2 regions of the Streptomyces sp. NBC_00316 genome follow, and region 1 is predicted to be linked to the other one. Evidence: predicted binding sites of a transcription regulator. Region 1 holds the regulator's gene; the other holds the start of a gene.
What was found. The regulator HspR, encoded in region 1, represses chaperone genes until heat shock. The targets are predictions, from matches to a motif close to TTGAGNNNNNNNNNCTCAA.

Region 1 (7,734 bases):
TGTGCACCCTGACCACCCTGCGCCCCGACGGCACCCCGCACGTGGTGCCGGTCGGCGTGACGTACGACCCCGAGGCGGGGCTCGCGCGCATCATCACCAACAAGAGCAGCAGAAAGGTCGCCCACGTCCTGGCCGCCGGCCCGGGCGGGGCACGGGTGGCGGTCTGCCAGGTGGACCGGGGCCGCTGGGCGACGCTGGAGGGCCTCGCGACGGTCCGCACGGAGCCGGACGTGGTCGCCGACGCGGTACGCCGCTACGCGGAACGCTACGAACGCACCCCGGCGCCCAATCCGGACCGGGTCGTCATCGAGATCGCCCTCGACCGGGCGCTGGGCCGGGGCGCACCGGTCCGCACGGCCTGACCCGGGCAGCACAGCGGCGCCACCGCGTTCAGGTCACGGTGGCGCCGCTGTGTGGGGGAGTGTCTGAGCGACATGGAACGACGGGGGATCGCTCAGGCACTGCGGGGGGTGGCGGTGATGGTTTCGGGTTCGATCAGCTGGTGGTCCCGCTGATCGAGATTGACGAAGATCATTCCGTACCGGATGGCACACCGGACGGGGCGCGGCGCCCCCCGTGGACGACGGAGACACCGGTAGGCGCGGACCTCGTCGTCGTCCTCGAGGACGACGACGATGGGCTCTCCGAGCAGGGTGACCATCAACGAATCGCCATGGCGGGGGAGGGCCGTGAGCAGATCGATGAAGTGCCACCCTGAGCGGTAGGCCGAGGCCATTTCGCGTCGGAAGACCCGGTCGTCCGGCGGGATGGTCATGCGCCGGCGTCGGCCGGCGCGGACCAGCTGATCTCACCGGGCGCGTCGGCCGGCGCGGACCAGCTGATCTCACCGGGAGTGTCAGCCGGCGCGGACCAGCTGATCTCACCGGGTGCGCCATCGGCCTCAACGCTCCAGCTGATCTCACCGGGCGGGCCTGCCGCCTCAGCGCTCCAACTGATCTCATCGCTGGCCAGCGCGCCATAGCCCAGGGCCACGACGAATGTGGCGGCAAGCGCCGAGCGAAGCATTCGCTTGTACATAGTCGGCTTCGTCCTCACTTGTGGATTCCTCTCCCCCGCACCAAAGACGATGTCTCACCTGGGCACACAAACACCACCGGGTAGATGCATCATGTTCCTGCATGTTCAGGAACCTGGGGGGTGGAGATATGGCGACAATCGATACAAAGCAGGCACATCCTCACGGGATCACCGAACTATGCGAAGTGGGAAGGCACCTCTACGCCAGTGCGCTGCGCTCCGGGCGCATATTGCGCTCCGAGGTCGCCCCGGCGCCCTGCCTGATGGACTTCGCTCTCCTCCACCCCGACCCCGACGACCCCGCCTGGCTCCGCCCGGTTCCCCCGTCCGCCGCGCTGGCACAACGCCTGCATCCCCTGGAACGTGAAATCCAGGAACGCAGACGGCGCTCCGTCGAGCTGACCGATTCGTTCGAGCCGTTCATGGACATCAGCGCCCAGGATTCGCCGATCACCCATGCCATCACGGTGCTCGAGGGAAGCAATCGGATCAACGCAGCGCTCGATCTCGCCACCGCGGAGTGCCGCGTCGAGGTCCTCACCGTCCAGCCGGGGGGCGACCGGGGCGAGGACCGCCTCAGAGAAGGGCTGGAACGAGGCCTGTCGGTGGTCGACCGCGGCGTCGGCATGCGCACCCTCTATCAGCACACCGTCCGGCACAGCCAGGGCACACTCGCCTACGCGGAGCGCATGGCCGAGGGCAAGGTGGAGATCCGCACACTCGAGGAACTCATCGAGCGCCTGATCGTGTTCGACCGGACCGTCGCGTTCATTCCGGCCCAGAACGACGACCAGATCGCGCTGGAACTGCGCCATCCCGGGCTGGTCGACTACCTGGTCAAGGTCTTCGAGCAACTCTGGAACCGCGCCTCCCCGCTCCTCGAGGAGCTTCACTACAACCCGGCCCCCAAAGGCATCAGTGGTGTTCAGCGCTCCATCGCCCAACTCCTCGTCGAGGGCCATGTCGACGAGGCGATCGCCCGTCGCCTCGGCATGAACGTCCGTACCTGCCGTGCGCACGTCGCCAAGCTGTCCGCCATCCTCGGCAGCAACAGCCGCGCCCAGCTCGGCTACCTGATAGCCCGGTCAGGACTCCTGGAACAGGACCACTGACGCTCTCCGCCCTCCTCCCAGGCCGGTGCGACGGTGGCCGCGACAAGGGGGAAAGCGGCCACGCCCCCTTTGCGCGGGGGGAGTTCGCCACCCAGCGGGGACAACACTCCCCCTGTGGTTAGGCTTCCCACCACCGTCATCTTGCTGCAGTGCACAAAAGTAGGGGATCCCGAATGGGTCGAGACGAGGAGCAACCCGGGCATTCGCACGGCGCACTTGAACTGTGCGACTCCGGGATCCGGCTCTACACCGAGGCGCTCCGCAAGGGCAGGATCGCCCGCGCCGACCTCGCGCCCGCCCCGTGCCTCATCGACATGGCGCTGGTCCACCCCGACCCCCGGGACGGCGCCTGGATGCGCCCCGTGCCCCCGTCCGCGGCCCTGGCGCATCTGCTGCAGCCCGTCACCCGCGAGATCCACGAACGGATACGGCTCACCACGGCCCTTGCGGACTCACTGGCCCCCCTGACGTCGGTCGCCAGCGAGGACCCCAACCTCGCCATCACCGTCATCGAGGGAAAGCCGCTGATCAACACGGCCGTCATGGATGCCACCCACCTGGCGAGGGACGAGATCCTGACGGCACAGCCAGGTGGCACCCGTCCCCTCAAAACGATGCAACAGGCCCTGCGCACCGTGCAGCCGGCCATCAGCAGCGGAGCCCGGCTGCGCCATCTCTACCAGCACCCGGCCCGCTACAGCCCCCACCTCAAGCACTATCTGGCCCAGGTCCCCGCGGACCGCCTCCAGGTCCGGACCATCGAGCAGACCATCGAACGGCTGCTCATCTTCGACCGAGCGGTCGCCTTCATCCCCGCCACCCCCGAGCGCGACGTCGCCCTGGAGATCCGCCACCCGGCCCTGGTCCGCTATCTGGTCCAGGTGTACGAGGCGCTGTGGGCCCAGGCCATCCCCATCGAGGAGAACCTGCACCAGGCCTCCCCCGGCGCCCCCGCCACCGCCGTGCAGCTCAGCATCGCGCGGCTCCTCGTCGAGGGTCACGTCGACGACACCGTCGCCCGCAAGCTCGGCATCAGCATCCGCACCTGCCGGTCCCACATCGCCAAGCTCATGCAGACGCTCCACGCGTCCAGCCGGACCCACCTCGGTGCGCTCATCATCCAGTCGGGCCTCGTCGACCAGGACGAATCGACACCACGCGGGCGCACACCCGTCGGCTCCTGAGCCGGCCCGGGAGTGAGGGACGAGATCCCGTCGACCACGCCGGCCGGGCGGGATCCCGTGGCTCCGGACGTCGGCGGAGTATCGCCGCGGTGATCTCGTGCCCTGCGCCGGCGCTCTCGTTCCCGCGGCCCGCGGCCCGCGAGAGAAGGAACCTCCCGCACAACGGAGGCCCGCCACCCGTTTCCGGGTGACGGGCCTCAGCCGTTCATCCAAGCGCCGCAAACGCGCTTATTCCCTGGGCTTCTTCGGCCGCCAGACCACCAACGCGCTGGTCTGCTGCACGTCCTGATACGGCACCAGATCGCGCCGGTACGACGCATGCACCTGCGCCTCGCGCTGCTGCATCGCCGCCGCCGCGCCGTCCAGCGCCGAGGAGAGCTCGGCGACGCGCTGCTGGAGCGCGGCCACCTGGTTCTCCAGTTCGATGATGCGCTTGATGCCCGCCAGGTTGATGCCCTCGTCCTGCGACAGCTGCTGCACGGTGCGCAGCAGCTCGATGTCGCGGGCCGAGTAGCGGCGGCCGCGGCCGGCCGTGCGGTCCGGGGAGACCAGGCCGAGGCGGTCGTACTGGCGCAGTGTCTGCGGATGCAGGCCCGAGAGCTGGGCCGCGATCGAGATCACGTACACCGGCGAGTCATCGGTCAGTTCGTACGGATTGCGTCGACGGCCGTCCACCTCAAGCTCCCTTCGCAGCCTGGAACAGCTCCGCCCGCGGGTCCTCCCCCGCGGTCGCCTTCCGGTAGGCCTCCAGCGCGTCCTGCGCCTCGGGTCCCAGGTCCTTCGGCACCGCCACCTCGACGGTGACCAGCAGGTCGCCCCGGGTGCCGTCCTTGCGCACCGCGCCCTTGCCCCGGGCGCGCATCGTGCGCCCGTTCGGGGTGCCGGCCGGTAGCTTCAGGGTGACCGGGGGTCCGCCGAGCGTGGGGACCTTCACCTCGCCGCCGAGTGCCGCCTCCACGAAGGTGACGGGCACGGTGACCGTGAGGTTGTCGTCCCTGCGTCCGAAGACCGGGTGGGCGTCGACGTGGACGACGACGTACAGATCGCCGGCCGGGCCGCCTCGCTCGCCCGGGGCACCCTTGCCGCGCAGCCGGATCCGCTGACCGTTGGAGACGCCCGCCGGAATCCTGACCTGCATGGTGCGCGAGGAACGCGCCCGCCCGCTGCCCTTGCAGACATCGCACGGGTCCTGGGCGATGAGGCCCCGGCCCTTGCAGTCCACGCAGGGATCGGTGAGAGAGAACCCGCCGCCGCTGCCGCGCGACACCTGTCCGGTGCCGACGCAGGTCGGGCAGACCCTCGGGGTGCCGTTCTTGTCGCCGGTGCCCGAACACGCCTTGCAGGGCGCCTGGCTGGACATCCGCAGCGGGACCGTGGCCCCGTCGACCGCCTCGGTGAAGCTGAGCGTCACCTCGGACTCGATGTCCTGGCCGCGGCGCGGCTGCACGCGGGTGCCCGCGCCGCCGCCCCGGTTGAACAGGCCGCCGAAGACGTCGCCGAGACCGCCGCCGCCGAAACCACCGGGACCGCCGGCGCCGCCGCCCTGGGTGCCGCCGAAGAGGTCGCCCAGGTCGAAGTTGAAGTTGCCTCCCGCGCCACCGGGACCGGCCCTGAAGCCGCCGTTGCCGAAGAGGGCGCGCGCCTCGTCGTACTCCTTGCGCTTCTTGGAGTCGCCGAGGATGTCATTGGCCTCGGAGATCTCCTTGAAGCGCTCCTCCGCCTTGTCGTCGCCCTTGTTGGCGTCCGGGTGGAACTCCCGGGCGAGCTTGCGGTACGCCTTCTTGATCTCGGCGTCGGTGGCGTCCTTGGGGACGCCGAGGACCTTGTAGTAGTCCTTCTCGACGAAGTCCTTCGTGCTCATCGACGTCCCTCCTTCCGGACGATCTGCCGGGCGACCGGCCCGAGGGCCGGTCGCCGGGGCAGGCGGTGGGCCCCGCGGTGGTCGGACGAAATGTCAGACCTCCTCGGTGCCACCGCTCTCCTCGTCGTCGGTCTTCTCTTCCTTCGCCGCCGCGGGGGCCGCGCCCGGCTGGGGCTCGGCCACCGCCACCCGCGCGGGGCGGATGGTGCGGTCGCCGATGCGATACCCCGGCTGGAGGATCGCCACGCAGGTCGTCTCGGTGACGTCCGGCGCGTACGAGTGCATCAGGGCCTCGTGGACCGTCGGGTCGAAGGGCTCGCCCTCCTTGCCGAACTGCTGCAGGCCCAGCTTGGCGACGATCGTCTCGAGCGACTCGGCCACCGACTTGAACCCGCCCACGAGCTCGCCGTGCTCCCTGGCGCGACCGACGTCGTCGAGCACGGGCAGGAGCTCGGACAGGAGCCCCGCGACAGCGATCTCCTTGACCGTGACCCGGTCCCGCTCGACGCGGCGGCGGTAGTTCTGGTACTCGGCCTGCAGCCGCTGGAGGTCACCGGTGCGCTCGGCGAGCGCGGTGCGGACCTGGTCCAGCTGGGCGGTGAGACCGACCGTCTGTACTGCGTCCCCGGCCGGGGACGCCCCCTCCTCCGAAGAGGGGGCGGCGTCCTTCGGCTCAGCTCCGTCAGGGGTGGCGCCGGAGGGGACGTCAGGCTTCTCCTCGAAGCCCGGAGTCTCCTCGGTCACATCGCACCGCCCTTGGCGTCCCGCTCGTCGTCCACGATCTCGGCGTCGACGACGTCGTCGGCGGCGTCGGCCTGCGCCTGGCCGGGCTGCGGGTCACCCTGCGGGCCGCCCTCGGCCTGCGCGTTGGCGTACATCGCCTGGCCCAGCTTCTGGGAGACGGCCGCAACCTTCTCGGTGGCGGTGCGGATCTCGGCGGTGTCCTCGCCCTTGAGCTTCTCCTTCAGCTCGGTGAGCGCGGCCTCCACCTCCGTCTTCACGTCGCCGGGGACCTTGTCCTCGTTGTCCTTGAGGAACTTCTCCGTCTGGTAGACGAGCTGCTCGCCCTGGTTGCGCGACTCGGCGGCCTCGCGGCGGCGGTGGTCCTCCTCCGCGTACTGCTCGGCCTCCTCACGCATCCGGTTGACCTCGTCCTTCGGCAGCGAGGAGCCGCCGGTGACGGTCATCTTCTGCTCCTTGCCGGTGCCGAGGTCCTTGGCAGCGACGTGCATGATGCCGTTGGCGTCGATGTCGAACGCGACCTCGATCTGCGGGACGCCACGCGGGGCCGGCGGCAGACCGGTCAGCTCGAACATGCCGAGCTTCTTGTTGTACGCCGCGATCTCGCGCTCGCCCTGGTAGACCTGGATCTGCACCGACGGCTGGTTGTCCTCGGCCGTCGTGAAGATCTCGGATCGCTTGGTCGGGATCGTCGTGTTGCGCTCGATGAGCTTCGTCATGATGCCGCCCTTGGTCTCGATACCGAGGGACAGCGGGGTGACGTCGAGGAGCAGAACGTCCTTGACCTCGCCCTTGAGGACACCGGCCTGGAGCGAGGCGCCGATGGCGACGACCTCGTCCGGGTTCACACCCTTGTTGGCCTCCTGGCCACCGGTCAGCTCCTTGACGAGCTCGGCGACGGCCGGCATACGGGTCGAGCCACCGACGAGAACGACGTGGTCGATCTCGGAGAGCTGGATGCCCGCGTCCTTGATGACGTTGTGGAACGGGTTCTTGCAGCGGTCCAGGAGGTCCGCGGTGAGCTGCTGGAACTGGGCGCGCGTGAGCTTCTCGTCCAGGTGCAGCGGGCCCTCGGCGGACGCCGTGATGTACGGCAGGTTGATCGTGGTCTCCGTCGAGGAGGACAGCTCGATCTTCGCCTTCTCCGCGGCTTCGCGCAGACGCTGAAGAGCCATCTTGTCCTTGGACAGGTCCACGCCGTGACCGTTGGCGAACTGCTTCACCAGGTAGTCGACGACGCGCTGGTCCCAGTCGTCACCACCGAGGTGGTTGTCACCGTTGGTGGCCTTCACCTCGACGACACCGTCGCCGATCTCCAGGAGCGACACGTCGAAGGTGCCGCCACCCAGGTCGAAGACGAGGATCGTCTGGTCGTCCTTGTCGAGCCCGTACGCCAGCGCGGCGGCCGTCGGCTCGTTGACGATACGCAGGACGTTCAGGCCCGCGATCTCGCCGGCCTCCTTCGTCGCCTGACGCTCGGAGTCGTTGAAGTACGCCGGGACGGTGATCACCGCGTCGGTGACCTTCTCGCCCAGGTACGCCTCCGCGTCGCGCTTCAGCTTCTGCAGGATGAAGGCGCTCATCTGCTGCGGGTTGAAGCTCTTGCCGTCGAGGTCGATCTTCCAGTCGGTGCCCATGTGGCGCTTGACCGACCGGATGGTCCTGTCGACGTTGGTAACAGCCTGGCGCTTGGCGACCTCGCCCACCAGCACCTCGCCGTTCTTCGCGAAGGCGACGACGGACGGCGTGGTCCTGGCGCCTTCGGCGTTGGTGATGACGGTGGGCTCGCCGCCTTCGA
Region 2 (7,734 bases), 1.1 Mb from region 1:
CGACGCACAGGCGCGGAACAAGGAGGGCGGCTTCTTCACTGCCGCCGCCGATCCGGAGGTGGCGGCCCGCGCGGTGACCGGCCGGACGCCACGCGCAGAGGTACGGGCGGTGGCCGCACTGACGGACGGCGCGAGCCGCTGGACCGAGATGTTCCGCGAAGGGGACTGGACGGCCTGCCTCGGGGTGCTCCACAAGGAGGGCGCGCAGGGGCTGATCGACCGGGTCAGGGCGCTGGAGGACGCGGACACGGAGCGTACGTATCTGGGGCGCAGCAAGACGCACGACGACGCGACCGCGCTCTACGCGGTGCTGTAGGCCGCCCGGGTGGGGGCCGGCCGGGGACGCGGGGGCGCTCCCCGGAGCGGGTGGCTTTCCCGCGGGGGCGGGGTCCGGGAGCGCCCGAGGGTGCCGGTCCAGGTGCACGCCCTGCCGGCGTCAGTCCTCGGCCCGGGCATTCAAGTGGTGCAGCAGCCTGGCCAGTTCCGCCACCTCGGCCCGGTCCCAGTCGGCCAGTTTGCGTACGTACCGCTCGCGCCGGGCGTCGCGGACGCTCCGGTAGCGGGCGAGTCCCTCCTCGGTGAGATGCACGAGAAAGGCCCGCCCGTCGGCCGGGTCGGGCTCGCGCGCCACCAGTCCGAGGTCCTCCAGGGCGCGCAGCTGACGGCTCATGGTCGCCTTGCCTACCCCGAAGTACCCCGCGAGATCGGTGGCCCGCTGCTGCCCCGCCGACTCCAGCCGCACGAGGAGTCCGTACGCCGCGGCCTCCAGGTCGGGGTGGACCTCGCGCGCCATTTCGCCGGAGTTGGACCGTGCGCGGCGCAGGAAAACGGCCAATTCCCGCTCCAGTGCCAGGAATTCCTGGTCCACACCACTCGTCCCGGTCGCGCCGGGGTCACTACCGCTCTCGCTCCCGTGCACGTCAACACCCCTCATGAGCTTTCCCGCCACTGAAAGTTTCTTTCACCGCCGGCCATCGCCGCAGCTCGGTCAGTATTTCGCAGGCGTAGACCAACGGCAGCGCCCAGGCCCTCTTCCGCCGTGCGGGTCTACGTGCGTAGCGTCATGAATGACATGTCCACACCATGACATGTCATGGGGGCGCGCCGAGTCGCACCCCACGGTCGACAGTTCCCCCCACCGAGGCCTCGGAGGCACGCAATGCCCGTGCACAGATCCGGATCCGGAACGACCCGACGCTCGCGCTTCGCGGCGATGGGCACTCTCCTCGCAGCTCTCTCGCTTCTGCTCACCCTGCCCGGCGCGGCCACCGCCGCCGACTCCCCCGCCGGCGTCACCCTCCCCGCACGCGGGACAGCCAGGATGGGCATGGGCGTCGTCGCCCATGACGGTCAGGGCGGAGTGCCGCGCGACACGAGGGCCGTGCAGACCGAAGGCGTGGACGTCGCCAGCTACCAGGGCAACGTCAACTGGGCGACCCTCTGGAACAGCGGCGTGAAGTGGGCCTATGCCAAGGCCACCGAAGGCACGTACTACACCAACCCCTACTTCGCCCAGCAGTACAACGGCTCGTACAACATCGGCATGATCCGGGGCGCGTACCACTTCGCCACCCCGGACACCACGAGCGGCGCCACCCAGGCCAACTACTTCGTGGACCACGGCGGCGGCTGGTCGAAGGACGGCAAGACGCTGCCCGGCGTCCTCGACATCGAGTGGAACCCGTACGGCGACCAGTGCTACGGCAAGACTGCGGCGAGCATGGTCTCCTGGATCCGCGACTTCGTGAACACGTACAAGTCGCGCACCGGCCGCGACGCGGTGATCTACACCGCGACCAGCTGGTGGCAGACCTGCACCGGCGACAACGCGGGCTTCGCCGCCACCAACCCGCTCTGGGTGGCCCGCTACAACACCACCGTCGGCACGCTCCCGGCCGGCTGGACCTACTACACGATCTGGCAGTACACGTCGTCCGGTCCGACCGTCGGTGACCACAACCACTTCAACGGCGCCCTCGACCGCGTACAGGCTCTCGCCAACGGCTGAGCCCCCGCCCCCGCAGAGCCCCGGTGACGCACCCCGTCACCGGGGCTCTGCCGTGTCCACCGCACCGGCATCCCCGACGGACCCCGGCACCGACCAGGCACTTCACGCCGCAAGCAGCACCCCGAGCCCGCTATGCACTCGACGTATACGCCGTGTGTATAGTTCCTGCTCGTCGCACATCGCGTGCGCCGTTCAGCCATGAGGGAGTGACCCGCCTTGCGCAGGAAGACGAAGTCGATCGGTACGGGGTTGGCCGCCACTCTTGTGACGGCGCTCACTCTGACGCTCAGCGGCTGCTCGACGCAGACCGTCGCCCCGGCCTCGCAACGGGCGTCCGCGGCATCCGATGCCAAGGGCTCGTTCGGCCCCGTGGACTGCCGTAAGGCGAAGTGCATAGCGCTGACCTTCGACGCGGGTCCGGGCGACGACACCCCGCATCTCCTCGACATCCTCAAGGAGAAGAAGGTGCACGCCACCTTCTTCCTGCTGGGCAAGAACCACGTGCTCAAGCACCCCGACACCGTGCGCCGCCTCCAGGCGGAGGGCCACGAGGTGGCGAACCACACCTGGTCGCACGAGATCCTGACGGACAAGAAGCCCGCCGAGATACGCGCCGAGCTGGAGAAGACACAGGACGCGATCGCGGAGATCACCGGCAGGAAGCCGCGGCTCATGCGCCCGCCGCAGGGCCGGACCGACGACACGGTCTCCGGCATCAGCAAGGAGCTGGGGCTCTCGCAGATCCTGTGGAGCGCCACCGCCAAGGACTACTCGACGACCGACTCCGCACTGATCAAGAAGCGGATACTCGACCAGGCGAGCAAGGACGGCATCATCTTGCTCCACGACATCTACAAGGGGACCGTGCCCGCGGTGCCGGGGATCATCGACGAGCTGAAGAAGCGCGGCTACACCTTTGTGACGGTCCCGCAGCTGATGGCCCCCACCGAGCCGGTACCGGGGGCCGTCTACCGCCCCTGAGTGCGACCGGTCACCACGCACGACAGGGCCCCGGCAGCGGTACGCCGGGGCCCTGCCGCTCAGCTGCCGCCACCCGCAGTGACCCGCGGGGCGTTCGCGGGTCACCGGGTCCGTCCAGCCGGTGGTGCCGTCGATCCGCACCACCCGCCTGCCGGTTTCCGCCGCTGCGAACGACTGCCCACCACCGTTCGCACCCCGGTACATGCGGAACGGCCCGCACCGCCCTCTCGGGGGTGCGGGCCGTCCGACCGGCCGCGCACGTCATGCCACGCCCGTCACGCCATGGCGCTCACGCCGCGGCCGGGATCCTCTCCTCCGCCGCCCTGGACGAAGCCGGGGCGAGGGCGATCTCCAGCACCTGACGCACATCCGTCACCGGGTGGACCTCCAGCCGGTCCAGGACCTCGGCCGGGACGTCGTCCAGATCCGCCTCGTTCCGCTTCGGGATCACCACGGTCGTGATCCCCGCCCGGTGGGCGGCCAGCAGCTTCTGCTTCAGCCCGCCGATCGGCAGCACCCGCCCGGTCAGCGACACCTCACCGGTCATCGCCACATCCGTACGGACCAGCCGCCCGGAGAGCAGCGAGGCCAGCGCCGTCGTCATCGTGATGCCGGCGCTGGGGCCGTCCTTGGGGACCGCGCCCGCCGGGAAGTGGATGTGCACTCCGCGGTCCTTGAGGTCGGCGACGGGCAGTTCCAGCTCGGCGCCGTGCGACCGCAGGAAACTCAGCGCGATCTGCGCGGACTCCTTCATGACGTCGCCGAGCTGACCGGTGAGGGTCAGTCCGGAGGCACCGGTCTCCGGATCGGCCAGCGACGCCTCCACGAAGAGCACATCGCCACCGGCACCGGTCACCGCGAGTCCGGTCGCCACGCCCGGCACCGCGGTGCGGCGCTCGGCCGGGTCCTGGGCGGACTCGGGAACGTGGTGCGGCCGTCCGACGAGACCCCGCAGGTCCTCGTCGGTGATGGTGAACGGGAGTTCCCGGTCGCCCAGTTCGTGCTGGGCCGCGACCTTGCGGAGCAGCCGGGCGACGGCCCGCTCGAGGTTGCGTACGCCCGCCTCGCGGGTGTACTCGCCGGCCAGCTTGCGCAGCGCCGACTCGTCGAGGGTGACCTCGCCCTTCTCCAGACCGGCCCGTTCCAGCTGGCGCGGGAGCAGGTGGTCGCGGGCGATGACGACCTTCTCGTCCTCGGTGTAGCCGTCGAGCCTGACCAGCTCCATGCGGTCGAGCAGGGCCTCCGGGATGGCCTCCAGGACATTGGCGGTGGCCAGGAAGACGACGTCGCTGAGGTCGAGCTCGACCTCCAGGTAGTGGTCGCGGAAGGTGTGGTTCTGCGCCGGGTCGAGGACTTCGAGCAGCGCCGCGGCCGGGTCGCCGCGGAAGTCGGAGCCGACCTTGTCGATCTCGTCGAGCAGGACGACCGGGTTCATGGAACCGGCCTCCTTGATGGCGCGGACGATGCGTCCGGGGAGCGCACCGACGTACGTACGCCGGTGGCCGCGGATCTCCGCCTCGTCCCGCACACCGCCGAGCGCGACGCGGACGAATGTGCGCCCCATGGCGTGCGCAACGCTCTCGCCGAGGGACGTCTTGCCGACGCCGGGGGGACCGACGAGGGCCAGCACCGCACCGCCACGGCGTCCGCCGACGACCCCGAGGCCGCGGTCGGCACGGCGTTTGCGTACGGCGAGGTATTCGGTGATCCGTTCCTTCACGTCCTCCAGGCCCGCGTGCTCGGCGTCGAGGATCTCCTTGGCGGCGCGGATGTCGTACGCGTCCTCGGTGCGTTCGTTCCACGGCAGTTCGAGGACGGTGTCCAGCCAGGTCCGGATCCAGGAGCCCTCCGGGCTCTGGTCGGAGGAACGCTCCAGCTTGTCGACCTCCTTGAGCGCGGCCTCGCGGACGTGCTCGGGAAGGTCGGCGGCCTCGACCCGTGCCCGGTAGTCGTCGGACTCGTCCTCGGGGTCGCCGTTGAGCTCGGAGAGCTCCTTGCGCACGGCTTCGAGCTGCCGCCGCAGCAGGAACTCGCGCTGCTGCTTGTCGACACCCTCCTGGACGTCCTTGGCGATGGACTCGGCGACGTCCTGCTCGGCCAGGTGTTCGCCGAGCCACTGGATGGCGAGCTTCAGCCGGGCGACCGCGTCCGCGGTCTCCAGGAGCTGCACCTTCTGGGGGGTGGTGAGGAAGGGGGAGTATCCGGAGTTGTCGGCGAGCGCGGAGATGTCGTCGATCTGCTGGACCCGGTCCACGACCTGCCAGGCGCCGCGCTTCTTCAGCCAGCTGGTGGCGAGGGCCTTGTACTCCTTGACCAGGTCGGCGGCGGCACCGGGAAGCGGCTCGGGGACGGACACGTCCACACGGGTCCCCTCCACCCAGAGGGCGGCCCCGGGTCCGGTGGTCCCGGCCCCGATCCGCACCCGGGCACGGCCACGGATCAGTGCACCCGGGTCGCCGTCCGAGAGCCGGCCGACCTGCTCGACGGTGCCGAGCACACCGGTCCCGGTGTACGTCCCGTCGATCCGAGGAACGAGCAGCACCTCGGGCTTGCCTCCACCCGGCCGGACGGCTGCCTGAGCGGCCTCGACGGCTGCCCGCACATCGGCGTCGGACAGGTCGAGAGGAACCACCATTCCAGGCAGCACGACCTCGTCGTCGAGCGGCAGCACGGGCAAGGTCAGCGGAGTGACCGCGTTGGACTCAGTAGCCATGATCTCCCCTTCGGCATTCAAGTTGAGCTATGCAGGCTCAATGCTCCTGAGTTGCTTTATGTTCCCGGAGCTGCGTTCGCTCTGAGCGATCTTCTTCCGCCGCGCCCGTCAGCTGCGAAAACCGCTCGCGCCCGGCCGCACTCCGGGGGAGAGTGCCCGTATGGGTGACACAGAGCTGCGCGACAGAGGCCTCGCCGAGGACGGGACGATCAGACGCGAGGGCTCGCTGAGCCGCGTGCCGGTGGTGTTCGCCCCCGTGGTCGAGGCGGCCCGCTCCCGGATCACCGATGCGTTCGGCCCCGCGCGGCTGCACAGTGCCTACCTCTACGGCAGCATTCCGCGGGGCACCGCCATTCCCGGCGTCTCGGACCTGGATCTGCTGCTGGCCCTGCGCGACGAACCGACCGAGGCCGACCGGGCCGCCGCCCGCTCCGTCGAGGCCGCACTCGACGCCTCGTGCGACCCGATCGACGGCGCCGGCATCCTCCTCTTCGCTGCCGGCACCCTCCTCAGCCGGCTCGAACGCAACGACATGGGCTTCTTCGTCGCCTGCCTCTGCACCCCTCTCCTGGGCGACGACCTCGCCACGCAACTGCCCCACTACCGCCCCACGCCCCTGCTCGCCCGTGAGACCAACGGCGATCTGCACCTGTCGCTCCCCCGCTGGCGCAGCCGGGCCGCCGGGGCCACCACCGACGCGGAACGCAGGAACCTCAGCCGCGGCGCCGCCCGACGTGTCGTCCGGTCGGGCTTCACGCTGGTCATGCCGCGCTGGGGCGGCTGGACCAGCGACCTCGTTGAGTCGGCGGAGATCTTCGGCCGCTACTACCCGGAGCGGCTCGACCAGATGCGCATCGCCGCGGCCACCGCCCGCGCCCCCTCGACGGACCCGGCGGTCCTCAGCCTGCTCATCGACGATCTGGCGCCGTGGCTGGCAGCCGAGTACGTCGCGGTGCACGGCGAGAAGGCCCCCCGGCCCTGACCCCACCGGGCACTCCGGCCCGAGGCTCCGGCGGCGGCGGCCGGGAGCGGCATCGAGCCACGGGGGCGCACCGACAGGGAGCGCGGCGCACGGCCGGAACCGCGCGACCATGCCCTTCGACTCCTCACGCCCCGCCCGGAGCCGCCGTTCTCCTGGCCCCGGCCGCCCCGTCCGGCAAGGATGGCGGGAACCCACCTACCGGAGACCGAGGACATGCCCACCGCCTACCGCCGCACCGCTCACAGCCCCGTCACGCTCGACCGCCGCGAAGGACCGTACGGGGAGGTCGTCCTGCGGGAGCGGGGGGACGACTTCGAGATCATCGCCAATGGCTGCTTCCTGATGGACACCGCGGACGGGCGCTCCGAGCGACTGCTGATCGACGCCGCGCTCGCGGCGCTGCCCGCCGGGCCGACGCGCCCCTCGGTGCTCATCGGGGGGCTCGGGGTCGGCTTCTCGCTGGCGCATGCCGCAGCCGAGCCGCGCTGGGGGCGGATCGCGGTCGCCGAGAGGGAACAGGCGATCATCGAGTGGCACCTGGACGGGCCGCTGGCCCGGATCTCCGGTGCGGCGCTCGCCGATCCACGCACGGCGATCCTGGCGACGGATCTCGTCGCATATCTCCACACGACTACGGACCGTTACGACGCCTTGTGTCTGGACATCGACAACGGGCCGGACTGGACGGTCACCGAGGAGAACGGAAGCCTGTACTCCGCCGCGGGCCTCGCGGACTGCCGGGAACGGCTCAATCCGGGCGGGGTTCTGGCCGTGTGGTCCGCACAGCCGTCCGCCGCCTTTGAACAGGCCTTGAGAAATGCCGGATTTGATGGCGTAAGAACAGAAGAGGTGCATGTCGCCCGAGGTGTGCCCGACGTGGTTCATCTCGCACTTCGGGCCGGCTGAGGTCCCCCCACCGGGTATGCGGGGCCCCCGGACGCCCGGGGGCCAAGCGCCACAAGGCAGACACTCCGCCGCCTGCTCGCGTCCAACCCGTTCCCCTGCCGTTACACCCTGCGTAGCCGGGAGCAGCCCACTGCCTTTACGCTG

Region 2: a site for HspR is predicted at 5,725-5,743, ahead of lon (endopeptidase La). Genes of this name have one in related genera too.

Annotation. Positions count from the first base shown of each region.
Region 1 is NZ_CP108023.1:4,282,565-4,290,298, forward strand. It holds gene OG878_RS19060 (pyridoxamine 5'-phosphate oxidase family protein) at 1-362, shown strand, start outside; gene OG878_RS19065 ((2Fe-2S)-binding protein) at 455-775, opposite strand; gene OG878_RS19070 (hypothetical protein) at 772-1,038, opposite strand; gene OG878_RS19075 (helix-turn-helix transcriptional regulator) at 1,140-2,150, shown strand; gene OG878_RS19080 (helix-turn-helix transcriptional regulator) at 2,324-3,334, shown strand; gene OG878_RS19085 (heat shock protein transcriptional repressor HspR) at 3,563-4,009, opposite strand; gene dnaJ (molecular chaperone DnaJ) at 4,011-5,195, opposite strand; gene grpE (nucleotide exchange factor GrpE) at 5,289-5,939, opposite strand; gene dnaK (molecular chaperone DnaK) at 5,936-7,734, opposite strand, start outside.
Region 2 is NZ_CP108023.1:3,192,505-3,200,238, forward strand. It holds gene OG878_RS13995 (protein phosphatase 2C domain-containing protein) at 1-316, shown strand, start outside; gene OG878_RS14000 (MarR family winged helix-turn-helix transcriptional regulator) at 437-934, opposite strand; gene OG878_RS14005 (lysozyme) at 1,160-2,008, shown strand; gene OG878_RS14010 (polysaccharide deacetylase family protein) at 2,225-2,989, shown strand; gene lon (endopeptidase La) at 3,279-5,702, opposite strand; gene OG878_RS14020 (nucleotidyltransferase domain-containing protein) at 5,863-6,684, shown strand; gene OG878_RS14025 (spermidine synthase) at 6,898-7,590, shown strand.